Regions from separate parts of the Micromonospora sp. NPDC047465 genome, predicted to be linked through region 3. Evidence: riboswitches for the same ligand, from Rfam matches in the RefSeq annotation. Region 3 holds a riboswitch; each other region holds the start of a gene.
The links. Region 3 has a riboswitch for cobalamin ahead of ABZ793_RS06995 (ABC transporter substrate-binding protein). Riboswitches for the same ligand answer to the same signal wherever they lie in the genome.
Positions count from the first base shown of each region.

Region 1: it holds a riboswitch for cobalamin, as region 3 does, so the genes downstream of both, cobN (cobaltochelatase subunit CobN) here and ABZ793_RS06995 (ABC transporter substrate-binding protein) in region 3, are expected to answer to the same signal.
Region 2: it holds a riboswitch for cobalamin, as region 3 does, so the genes downstream of both, bluB (5,6-dimethylbenzimidazole synthase) here and ABZ793_RS06995 (ABC transporter substrate-binding protein) in region 3, are expected to answer to the same signal.

Region 1 is NZ_JBEYTP010000024.1:75,428-78,695, reverse strand. Features, by position in the region: gene ABZ793_RS21670 (sensor histidine kinase) at 1-704, shown strand, start outside; gene ABZ793_RS21665 (response regulator transcription factor) at 697-1,353, shown strand; cobalamin riboswitch at 1,465-1,594, shown strand; gene cobN (cobaltochelatase subunit CobN) at 1,960-3,268, shown strand, end outside.
Region 2 is NZ_JBEYTP010000001.1:77,097-80,364, reverse strand. Features, by position in the region: gene ABZ793_RS00435 (EamA family transporter) at 1-828, opposite strand, end outside; cobalamin riboswitch at 1,012-1,212, shown strand; gene bluB (5,6-dimethylbenzimidazole synthase) at 1,249-1,878, shown strand; gene ABZ793_RS00425 (Rieske (2Fe-2S) protein) at 2,029-2,868, shown strand; partial or broken gene ABZ793_RS00420 (LysM peptidoglycan-binding domain-containing protein) at 3,246-3,268, opposite strand, start outside.
Region 3 is NZ_JBEYTP010000004.1:282,235-285,502, reverse strand. Features, by position in the region: gene ABZ793_RS07000 (iron chelate uptake ABC transporter family permease subunit) at 1-591, opposite strand, end outside; gene ABZ793_RS06995 (ABC transporter substrate-binding protein) at 633-1,640, opposite strand; cobalamin riboswitch at 1,669-1,852, opposite strand; gene ABZ793_RS06990 (ATP-binding cassette domain-containing protein) at 1,935-2,648, opposite strand; gene ABZ793_RS06985 (ABC transporter ATP-binding protein) at 2,645-3,268, opposite strand, start outside.

The DNA.
Region 1 (3,268 bases), on a different contig from region 3:
TCGTCGCCGCTTCGTGGACGCTCGCCCGTGCGGTGCGCGCCCGTCGACGTCACATCGCCCAACTCGCCGCGTCGCGTGCCGACCAGGCGGTGGCCGAGGAACGGTTGCGCATCGCCCGGGACATCCACGACGTGGTCGGGCACAGCCTCAGCCTGATCGCCATGAAGGCGGCCGTCGCCAACCACCTGGCGGACAGCCATCCCGAGCAGGGCCGGGCCGCCCTGGGCACGATCGAGCGGGTCAGCCGGAGCGCGCTCGACGACATCCGGGTCGTGCTCGGCGCGCTGCGCGACCCGGCCGACACCGCGCCGAGCTTCGCCGAACTCGACCGGCTGGTCGAGGCCGTCCGGTCCGCCGGTGTCACCGTCGACGTCGACCGGGCGGCCGACCTGGCCCGGGTGCCCGCGGCCGTGCAGGCTTCGGCGTACCGCATCGTGCAAGAGGCGCTCACCAACGTGCTGCGCCATGCCGGCCCGACCCGCTGTCGGCTCGCCGTGGCGGTCGAGCCCGGGGTGCTGGCCGTCGCCGTCGTCGACGACGGGGGGTCGGGGCGCGCCGTCGGGCCGCCCGGCCACGGGCTGCGGGGCATGCGCGAGCGTGCCGTGATGCACGGCGGCACCGTGGAGGCCGGCGTCGAGCCCGGCGGCGGCTTCGCCGTGCGCGCCCGGCTGCCGTTCACCCCGGCGGTGTCGGACGATGGGTGAGCCCGTACGCGTGCTCCTGGCCGACGACGACGTGCTGCTGCGCGGCACCCTGCGGCTGCTGGTCGACGCCACCCCGGGAATGACCGTGGTGGCCGAGGCGGGCACCGGGCGGGCGGCCGTCGAACTCGCGAGGACGCATGCGCCCGAGGTGGTCCTGATGGACGTCCAGATGCCCGAGATGGACGGCATCACCGCCACCGAGCACGTCACCGCCGGCCGGGACGCGCCCCGGGTGCTCGTCCTCACCACCTTCGACCTCGACGATCACGTGTACCGGGCGCTGCGGGCCGGGGCGAGCGGCTTCCTGCTCAAGGACACGTCCCCCGTACGGCTGCTCGACGCGATCAGGGTGGTCGCCGCGGGCGAGGCGCTGCTGGCCCCCAGCGTCACCCGTCGGCTCATCGCCGAGTTCACCCGGATGCCGGCGGCCCGACGGGTGCCGGGACGGCTCGACGGGGTGACCCCGCGGGAGCGGGAGGTGTTGACGTTGATCACCCGCGGGATGTCCAACACCGAGATCGAGCAGCACCTGCACCTCAGCCGGGGCACCGTCAAGACGCACATCGGCCGGTTGATGACGAAGCTGGGCGTCCGCGACCGGGCGCAACTGGTGATCGCGGGCTACGAGTCGGGGCTCGCCGACCGGTGAGGTGACGTCGACCGTCGTGAACGCCGCGCCGGCCCGGCGGGTCGGCGTCCGATCCCGCCGCGTTGACCCGGGCACCGGGGGTGTGGCAGCATTCGCGGCCTGACGGCAGTGAAGGAAGCCGGTGCGATTCCGGCGCGGTCCCGCCACTGTCACCGGGGAGCGATCCCCCCTCGTGAGTCACGGCCGTGCGTGCGCGGTTGGAAGACCGGGGGTGAGCGTCGATCCGGGAGCCAGGATACTTCGGCCGTCGGGAGTGACCCCAGGGCGTGGACACCCGAGGAGGACCCGATGACGCACCGCGTCTCCGCCATCGACGATCATCGTCGCATCGTGCCCGGCCGCGCCAGCGCGCCGGCGAGCAGCCGCGTTTCCGCAGCCCCGTCCGGCCGCCGCGCCGCGCGTCCGGCCGGCCGTGGTGTGCCCGCCCCCGGCCGCCCCGCAGCGGTCGGACGCGTCGCCCGTCCCTGACGCCCGCACCGCGCCGCCCGACCCCGCCGGCCCGCCGGTGAGCCGCTCCCCGGCCCGCCGTACCCGCTGAACCGCGCCCACCCTCGTACCGCCCGATCGTCCTCGCGTCGATCCGGGCGTCACTCTCCGGAGCCGTCCGTGCGCATCCTGCTGCTGTCCACCGCCGACACCGACCTGCTCGCCGCCCGCGCCAGCGGCGCCGACTACCGCCTCGCCAACCCCGCCCGGGTCGCCGCCGACGCCGTGCCCGCGCTGCTCGACGGCGTGGACCTCGCGGTCGTACGCCTGCTCGGCGGCCGGCAGGCGTGGCCGGACGGGCTCGCCACGGTGCTGGCCTCCGGCGTGCCCACGGTCGTGCTCAGCGGCGAGGCCCTGCCGGACGCGGAGCTGATGGCGGCCTCCACCGTCCCCGCCGGAGTGGCCACCCAGGCGCTGGCCTACCTGGTCGAGGGCGGCCCCGGGAACCTCGCCCAGCTCGCCCGGTTCCTCTCCGACACGGTGCTGCTCACCGGCGAGGGGTTCGCCCCGCCCGCGCCCACCCCGACGTACGGCGTCCACGGCGACCGTCCCGTGCGGCCCGACCGGCCGACCGTCGGGATCGTCTTCTACCGGGCGCACGCCCTCGCCGGCAACACCGGCTTCGTCGACGCCCTCGCCGACGCCGTCGACGCGGCCGGCGGCAACCCGCTGCCGATCTTCTGCGGCTCGCTGCGCGGCCTCACCGCCGGCGCGGGACCGCTCGGGCTCTTCGGCCGCTGCGACGCCCTGCTGGTCACCGTGCTCGCCGCCGGCGGCACGGTCGCCGCCGACGCCTCCGGCGGGGGCGACGAGGACGCCTGGGACGTGGGCGCGCTCGCCGCCCTCGACGTGCCGGTGATCCAGGCGCTCTGCCTCACCAGCACCCGCGAGCAGTGGGCCGGCAGCGACGCCGGACTGTCCCCGCTGGACGCCGCGATGCAGGTGGCCATCCCCGAGTTCGACGGCCGGATCGTCACCGTGCCGTTCTCGTTCAAGCGGATCGACGCCGACGGGCTCTCCAGCTACGTCGCCGACCCGGAGCGGGCCGCCCGGGTGGCCGGCATCGCCGTGCGGCACGCCCGCCTGCGACACGTGCCCAACGCCGACAAGCGGCTCGCGGTCGTGCTCAGCTCCTACCCGACGAAGCACTCCCGGGTCGGCAACGCCGTCGGCCTGGACACCCCGGCCTCGGCGGTCCGGCTGCTCGCCGCCCTCGCCGAGGCCGGCTACCACCTCGGCGACGCCCCGGTGCCCGACGACGGGGACGCGCTCATCCACGCCCTCATCGCCGCCGGGGGACACGACGTCGAGTGGCTCACCCCGGAACAGCTCGCCGCAGCCGAGGCACGGGTGCCCGGGGCGACGTACCGGCGCTGGTTCGACCAGGCGCCGGCGGAACTGCGGGAGCGGATGCTCGCCCACTGGGGGG
Region 2 (3,268 bases), on a different contig from region 3:
CAGCAGCTCGCCCAGCAGGACCAGCCCGACCAGCGCGCCGATCGCCGGCTCCAGGCTGAGCAGGATCGCGAAGACGCGGGCCGGCATCCGGCGCAGCGCGGCCAGTTCGGCCGAGTACGGCAGCACCGACGACAGCAGTGCCACCGCGACGCCCAGCGCGAGGGTCCACGGGTCGAGCAGCGCCGTGCCGCTGCCGGCGACCCCGAACGGCAGTACGGCGAGCGCGGCGACGGCCATTCCCAGCGCGAGGCCCCGGCTGCCCGGCACACGGGCGCTGACCGCCTTGCCGAGCAGTACGTACCCGGCCCAGCCGACCGCGATGGCGACGCACAGCAGCAGCCCCACCCGGTCCATCCCGGTCCCGCCGAGCCCGCTGATCAGCAGCACCCCGCCGCCCGCCAGGACCGCCCACGCCACGTCGGCCGGCCGGCGGCTGCCGGCGAGCGACACCAGCAGCGGCCCCGCGAAACCGATGGTGACCGCCACGCCGAGCGGCACCCGGTGCAGCGCCGCGTAGAAAGCGAGGTTCATCAGCGCCAGGGTGAGCCCGAACGCCCCGACCAGGCCGGCGGCGCGCCAGCCCAGCCGCAGCCCGGGCCGGGCCACGAGCAGCAGGATCAGCGCGGCGAAGCCGAGCCGCAGCGTGGTCGTACCGCCGGCGCTGGTGCTGCCGAAGAGTTGCTTGGCGACGGCCGCACCGACCTGGGTGGAGAGCATGCCCAGCAGCATCAGCAGCGGCGGCGGCACGGCCCGGGGTCGGCCGAGGGCGACGGTCAGTCGGGCCGCCGGGTGGCCGGCCGGCAGCGGGCGGGAGGCGAGTGCGTACACCCGGACCACACTGGTCGCGGACGGCGCGGCGCGCGACCGGATTTCCACGCCCGGCCGGCGGTCCGGGGCGGCGGTCCGGCCCCTGGCCGGTCCGGCCCTGCCGGTCGGCGACGACCTCTACCCCGACGCGGGTGCCGCCGCCGGCCGGGCGGCGGGTCCGGGTGGCGCGGCGCTAGCATGCCGGGCGGCACGATCATGTGAGGTGCCCCGCGCGAGCGGGGAGAATCGGGAAGCCGGTGCGAATCCGGCACGGGCCCGCCGCGGTGACCGGGGAGCCACCGTCCACGCGCGAGAGCGCAGCCACTGGCCCGCCCGGGCCGGGAAGGCGGACGGCCAGGCGTCGATCCGGGAGTCCGAAGACCGGCCTCGCGGTCAGGTGCCCACGCCCGGAGCGTGGGCCGAGCGCAGCGGGAGCCTGCCTTGGATCTCTACGACGTCATCCATCGCCGCCGGGACGTCCGCGGCCAGTTCACCGGGGCGCCGGTGCCCGACGGGACGCTGCACCGCGTCCTGACCGCGGCGCACGCCGCGCCGAGCGTCGGCTACTCCCAGCCCTGGGACTTCGTCCTCGTCCGCGACCCCGAGCTACGGCGCCGGTTCCACGAGCACGTCCAGACCGAGCGGGACACCTTCGCCGCCACCCTGGACGGGGAGGCGGCCGAGCGGTTCGCCCGCATCAAGATCGACGGGGTGCTGGAGTCCACCCTGTCCGTGGTGGTCACCTACGACCCGGCCCGAGGTGGCCCCGCCGTGCTCGGGCGGCACGCCATCGCCGACACCGGGCTCTACTCGGCCTGCCTCGCCATCCAGAACCTCTGGCTGGCCGCCACCGCAGAGGGGCTCGGCGTCGGTTGGGTGTCGTTCTACCGGGAGCCTTGGCTGGCCGAACTGCTCGGCATCCCCGACGGCGTACGGCCGGTGGCGTGGCTCTGCCTCGGGCCGGTCACCCACTTCGAGGCCGTGCCCGACCTGGCCCGGCACGGCTGGCGGCAGAAGCGCCCGCTGGCCGAGGCGATCCACCACGACCGCTGGACGCCGCCGGACCGCTGACCGCACCACCGCGGAAGGGCGGGTGCCATCCGGCCGGTGCCCGCCCGGTTCCGGGCCGGCAGGGACCTCGTCACGCACCGCTGCGGATCCGTCACCGGATACCGGTTTGCGGTCGCTCCTGCCGGGAAGTCGGTACGGGTGCGAGCACTCATGACGAAGATCGAGCAGGCCTCCGCGCTGGACCGGATCGGCGACCGGTTGCAGCGGGCCGTCCAGGCCACCCTCCGCCCAAGGCGCGTCCGCGACCTGCTGCACGGCGTGTGGCTGGGGCACCCGCTGCACCCGGCGATGGTGCAGGTGCCGGTCGGCGCGTGGCTCAGCACGGCCGTGCTGGACCTGATGCCGGGGCAGCGCCGCGCCGCCACGACGCTGTGCGCGGTGGGCACCGTCAGTGCCCTGCCGGCCGCGGTCGCCGGGCTCAACGACTGGGCGGCCCTCGCCCGAGACCAGCGCCGGATCGGCCTGGTGCACGCCGCCTCCAACAGCGTCGGCCTCACGTTCTACGCCGGCTCCATCGCCGCCCGGATGACCGGCCGGCACAACCTCGGCCGTACGCTCGGCTTCCTCGGGCTCAGCGCCGCGAGCATGGGGGCGTACATCGGCGGGCACCTGGCGTACAAGCAGGGCGCGCAGGTCAACCAGAGCATCTCCGAGCTGCACCGGATGAGCGACGGCTGGCACTCGATCGCGGACATGTCCGCCCTGCCGCAGCGAAAGCTGATCACCCGGGAGATCGACGACGTCTCGGTGATCCTCTACCGGCACGGCGACGAGGTCACCGTGATGCTGGAGCGCTGCCCGCACCAGAGCGGCCCGCTCGGCGAGGGTGAGGTGCAGGAGATCGACGGGCACGCGTGCGTGGTCTGTCCGTGGCACGGCAGCACGTTCCGGCTCAACGGCGGCGAGGTCGTGCACGGGCCGTCCGGCAACGACCAGCAGGTCCTGCCCACCCGCATCGTCAACGGCATGCTGGAAACCCGCCTCCCCTGACCACCCACCCCACCCACCCACCCACCGATCAACGGGGGCGTCCGGGGGTTGGGGTGGGGTTGGGTGGGTCAGGGGCGGCGGTGGCGGCCGATTTGGGGTTCGCGGGTGGTGTCCGGGTGGGCGCGGGCCAGGGCGCCGGCCACCGGGTGGGGGCCGGTGGGCGCGTCGCGGGGGCCGCCCGGAGTGGTGCTGCTGCTCGGGATCGCGGTCGTCCCGGTGGGGGTGGTTGGGCCGGTGTCCCGGGGACTCGCGTTCCGTCCGGTTCCGCGACCCGTCCGGGCCCGTACGGTTCCGTCACGTTCGGTCGCGCGTCCGATTCCGCTGCGGCTGCCTCCGTTCCGCCCGGTGCCTCGACGGCGTGTGGTGGCGGTGCGGGCCGCGCCTGCCGGTACGCGGGCGG
Region 3 (3,268 bases):
GATGACGAACGACGTCGCCGCCCCGCACAGTTGCGCGACGGCGACCCCGGCCAGCACCACCCGGGTGGGCGCCAGCGCGGCCCGCCGGCCGGCCACCACCGCCACGACGGCGAACGCGGCCAGCGCGCCGGTGAAGGCGCCCCCGGTGAGCGTCGCGACCCCGCCGCCGACGCCGAGGACGAGCACCGCGACCGCGCCGAGCGACGCCCCGGAGGAGACCCCGAGCAGGTACGGGTCGGCCAGCGGGTTGCGGGTGACGGTCTGCGTCACCGCCCCGACGGCCGCCAGCCCGGCGCCCACCACCGCGGCGCCGAGCACCCGGGGCAGGCGCAGCCGCCAGACGATGTGCTCGCGCAGCAGCGGCACGTCGGCGTGGGCCAGGCCCAGGCGGTCGGCCACGACGGCCCAGACCGTCGACACGGGGATGTCGGCCGGCCCGACGGTGACGGCCGCCCCGATCGACACGACCAGACCCGCCAGCAACGTGACCAGCAGCGCGACCGTGCCCACGGGACGGCCGCGCCGGACCCCGGAGGCGGTGGTGCCGGAGCCCGCGCCGGCCCGACCGCGCACGGCGAGGCGACGGGGCACGGCGAGACGGTGGGCCACGGCGGTACGGCGCGCCACGGCGGTCAGCGGCCCGCTCCGGCGGGAAGCTGCGCCACCCCCGCCGCGAGCGCCTCGACGCCGAGCACCGCCCGCACCCCGGCGGAGGTGGACGAGAACGGGACGACGACGAACCGCTGCCCGGCCACCGCGGGCAGGTCCTTGAGGGTGGGGTGCCGGGCCAGGAACGCCTGCTTCGCGGCGGCCGGGTCCCAGGTCGCGTCGACCAGCACGATCGCGTCGGGGTCGCGCGCGACGGCGCTCTCCCAACTGGTGTCGGCCCAGCCGCCGGCGAGGTCGCCGAAGGCGTTGTCGACCCCGACCGCCGACATGATCATGTTGGGGCTGCCGCAGCAGGCGCCCACGCTCGGGGCGTCGGTGCCGGCGTCCCACCAGAGCACGGAGACGTCCCGCGTGCCGTCGAGCCTGGCGGCAGCGGCGGCGATCCGGGCGCGGTGGTCGGCGATGAGCCTCTCGGCCCGCTCCGGCACCCCGAAGACGGCCGCGACGTCCCGGATCTCGGCGAACACGTCCTCGACGGTGAGCTTCCCCGGCCGGTGCTGCTTCGGGCACCCGGCGGGTGAGAGGTAGGTGCCGATACCGAGCTCCGCCAGGGCGGCCCGGTCGCCGACGCCCTCGTCGCCGAAGGCGCTGTGGAACGAGGCGTAGACGAAGTCCGGCGCCGTCTCCAGGAGTTTCTCCTTGGCCGGGTACTTTCCGGACAGCACCGGCACCGATGCGTACGCGGCGGCGTGCTCCGGCAGGATCGCGTCGTCCAGGTACGCCGTGCCGGCCATGCGGTCGGCCAGGCCGAGCGCCAGCATGATCTCGGTGGCGGGCTGGTTCAGGGTGACCGCCCGCTGGGGCGGGGCGGCGACGGTGACCGGCGTGCCGCAGTTGGTCAGGGTGGCCGGCGCGCCGGACGCCGGGGCGGGGTCGTCGTCCGTGGCGCAGGCGCCGAGCAGGACGAGGAGGACGGACAGGGGCGCGGCTACGCGCCGGGACAGGGTGGACCGCACAGCGCGTACGCGCATCGGGACCGCCTTCCAGCACCTCGTGGACGGGTCATCGCAGTGCCGTGGCCGGTCTCCTGGCTGACGGGAGGTGCGTCCGTGGCCGGCCTTCCCAGGCGTGCGACACGCCCAGTGACCTCTGACGACGAGGGCCGCGGACTTCCCGATCACAGTGGCGAGGGCCGCACCGGTCTTCCACCGGCTTCCCGAACACCACGGCAGCGTCACCCTAGCCTGCGCCCGACCCCGAATGCCACGGTGACGAATGCCATGGAGCGGCCTTCTTCACCACTGTGGACCGTGCGACGGCGGCGTTCACGCCCCCGGCGGGGGCGGGAGGTCGACGACCCGGGTCGCCCAGCGGGCCATCAGGGCCGGGTCGTGGGTGATCAGCAGGACCCCGGCGCCGCGCTCTCGCTGGTAGTCGGTGATGACGGCGGCGAGGTGGGCCTGGGTGGAGGCGTCGAGCATGGCGGTGGCCTCGTCGCAGAGCAGGTAGGCCGGCCGGTGCACGAGCGCCCGGGCGAGGCAGGCCCGTTGCAGCTGCCCGTCGCTGACCGCGTGCGGGCGGCGGGCGAGCAGGTCCGCGGTGAGGCCGACGAGGTCGGCCAGCTCGGCCGCGCGGGCCCTGGCCTGCTCGGCCGGTACGCCGGTGGCGCGGAGCGGTTCGGCGACGATGTCCGCGAGGCTGAGCCGCGGGTCGGTGGCGGCGCGTGGGCTCTGGAACAGGATCGCGACGCGGGTGCGGACGGCCGCCGGCAGCCGGTGGCGGACTCCGGCGACCCGGTGGCCGTCGAGGGTGACGTGCCCGGCGTCGGGGGCGTGCAGCAGGGCGAGTACCCGGGCCAGGGTGGACTTGCCGCTGCCCGAGGGCCCGTGCAGCCCGACCGTCTCGCCGGGGGCGACGTGCAGGTCGACGCGGTCGAGGACGCGCTGCCGACCGTAGGCGACGGTGACCTGGTGGGCGGCGAGCGCGGTGGCGGTCGCCTCCGGTCCGACGTGTTGACGGGTGGCCGTGGTCGTGGTCATGCCGGCGCTCCGACGGGCAGCGGGTGGTGGCAGGCGACCTGGCCGGGGCCGTCCACGACCGGGGTGGGCGGCGTGCGGCAGATGTCGGTGGCGCGGTCGCAGCGCGGGGCGAAGGCGCAGCCGGCGGGCAGGTCGGTGAGCATCGGCGGGTGGCCGGGCACGGGGCGGAACGCCCGCTCGGGCAGGGCGTCGAGCAGGCCGGCGGTGTAGGGGTGGGCGGGCGCGGCGAACAGCGCCTCGGTGGGCCGGCGCTCGACGACCCGGCTGGCGTACATGACGGCGACGGTGTCGGCGACGCGACGGGCGGCGGCCAGGTCGTGGGTGATGAGCAGGACGGCGTTGCCGGCGTCGCAGCGGCGGCGCAGCAGGTCGAGGGTGTGGTCGACCAGGGGCCGGTCGAGGCCGGTGGTGGGTTCGTCGGCGAGCAGCAGCGGTGGGTCGGGGGCGAGCGCGAGGGCGGTGGCCAGGCGTTGCGCCATGCCGCCGGACAACTCGTGGGGGTAGCGGTCGAGGTCGGCGGGGTCGAGCCCGACGTCGGCGGCGACCCGCTCGGCCGCCGAGGGCGCGTCGCGGCGGGCGTGCCCGTGGGCGCGCAGGGTCTCCGCCAGCAGCCGCCGGCC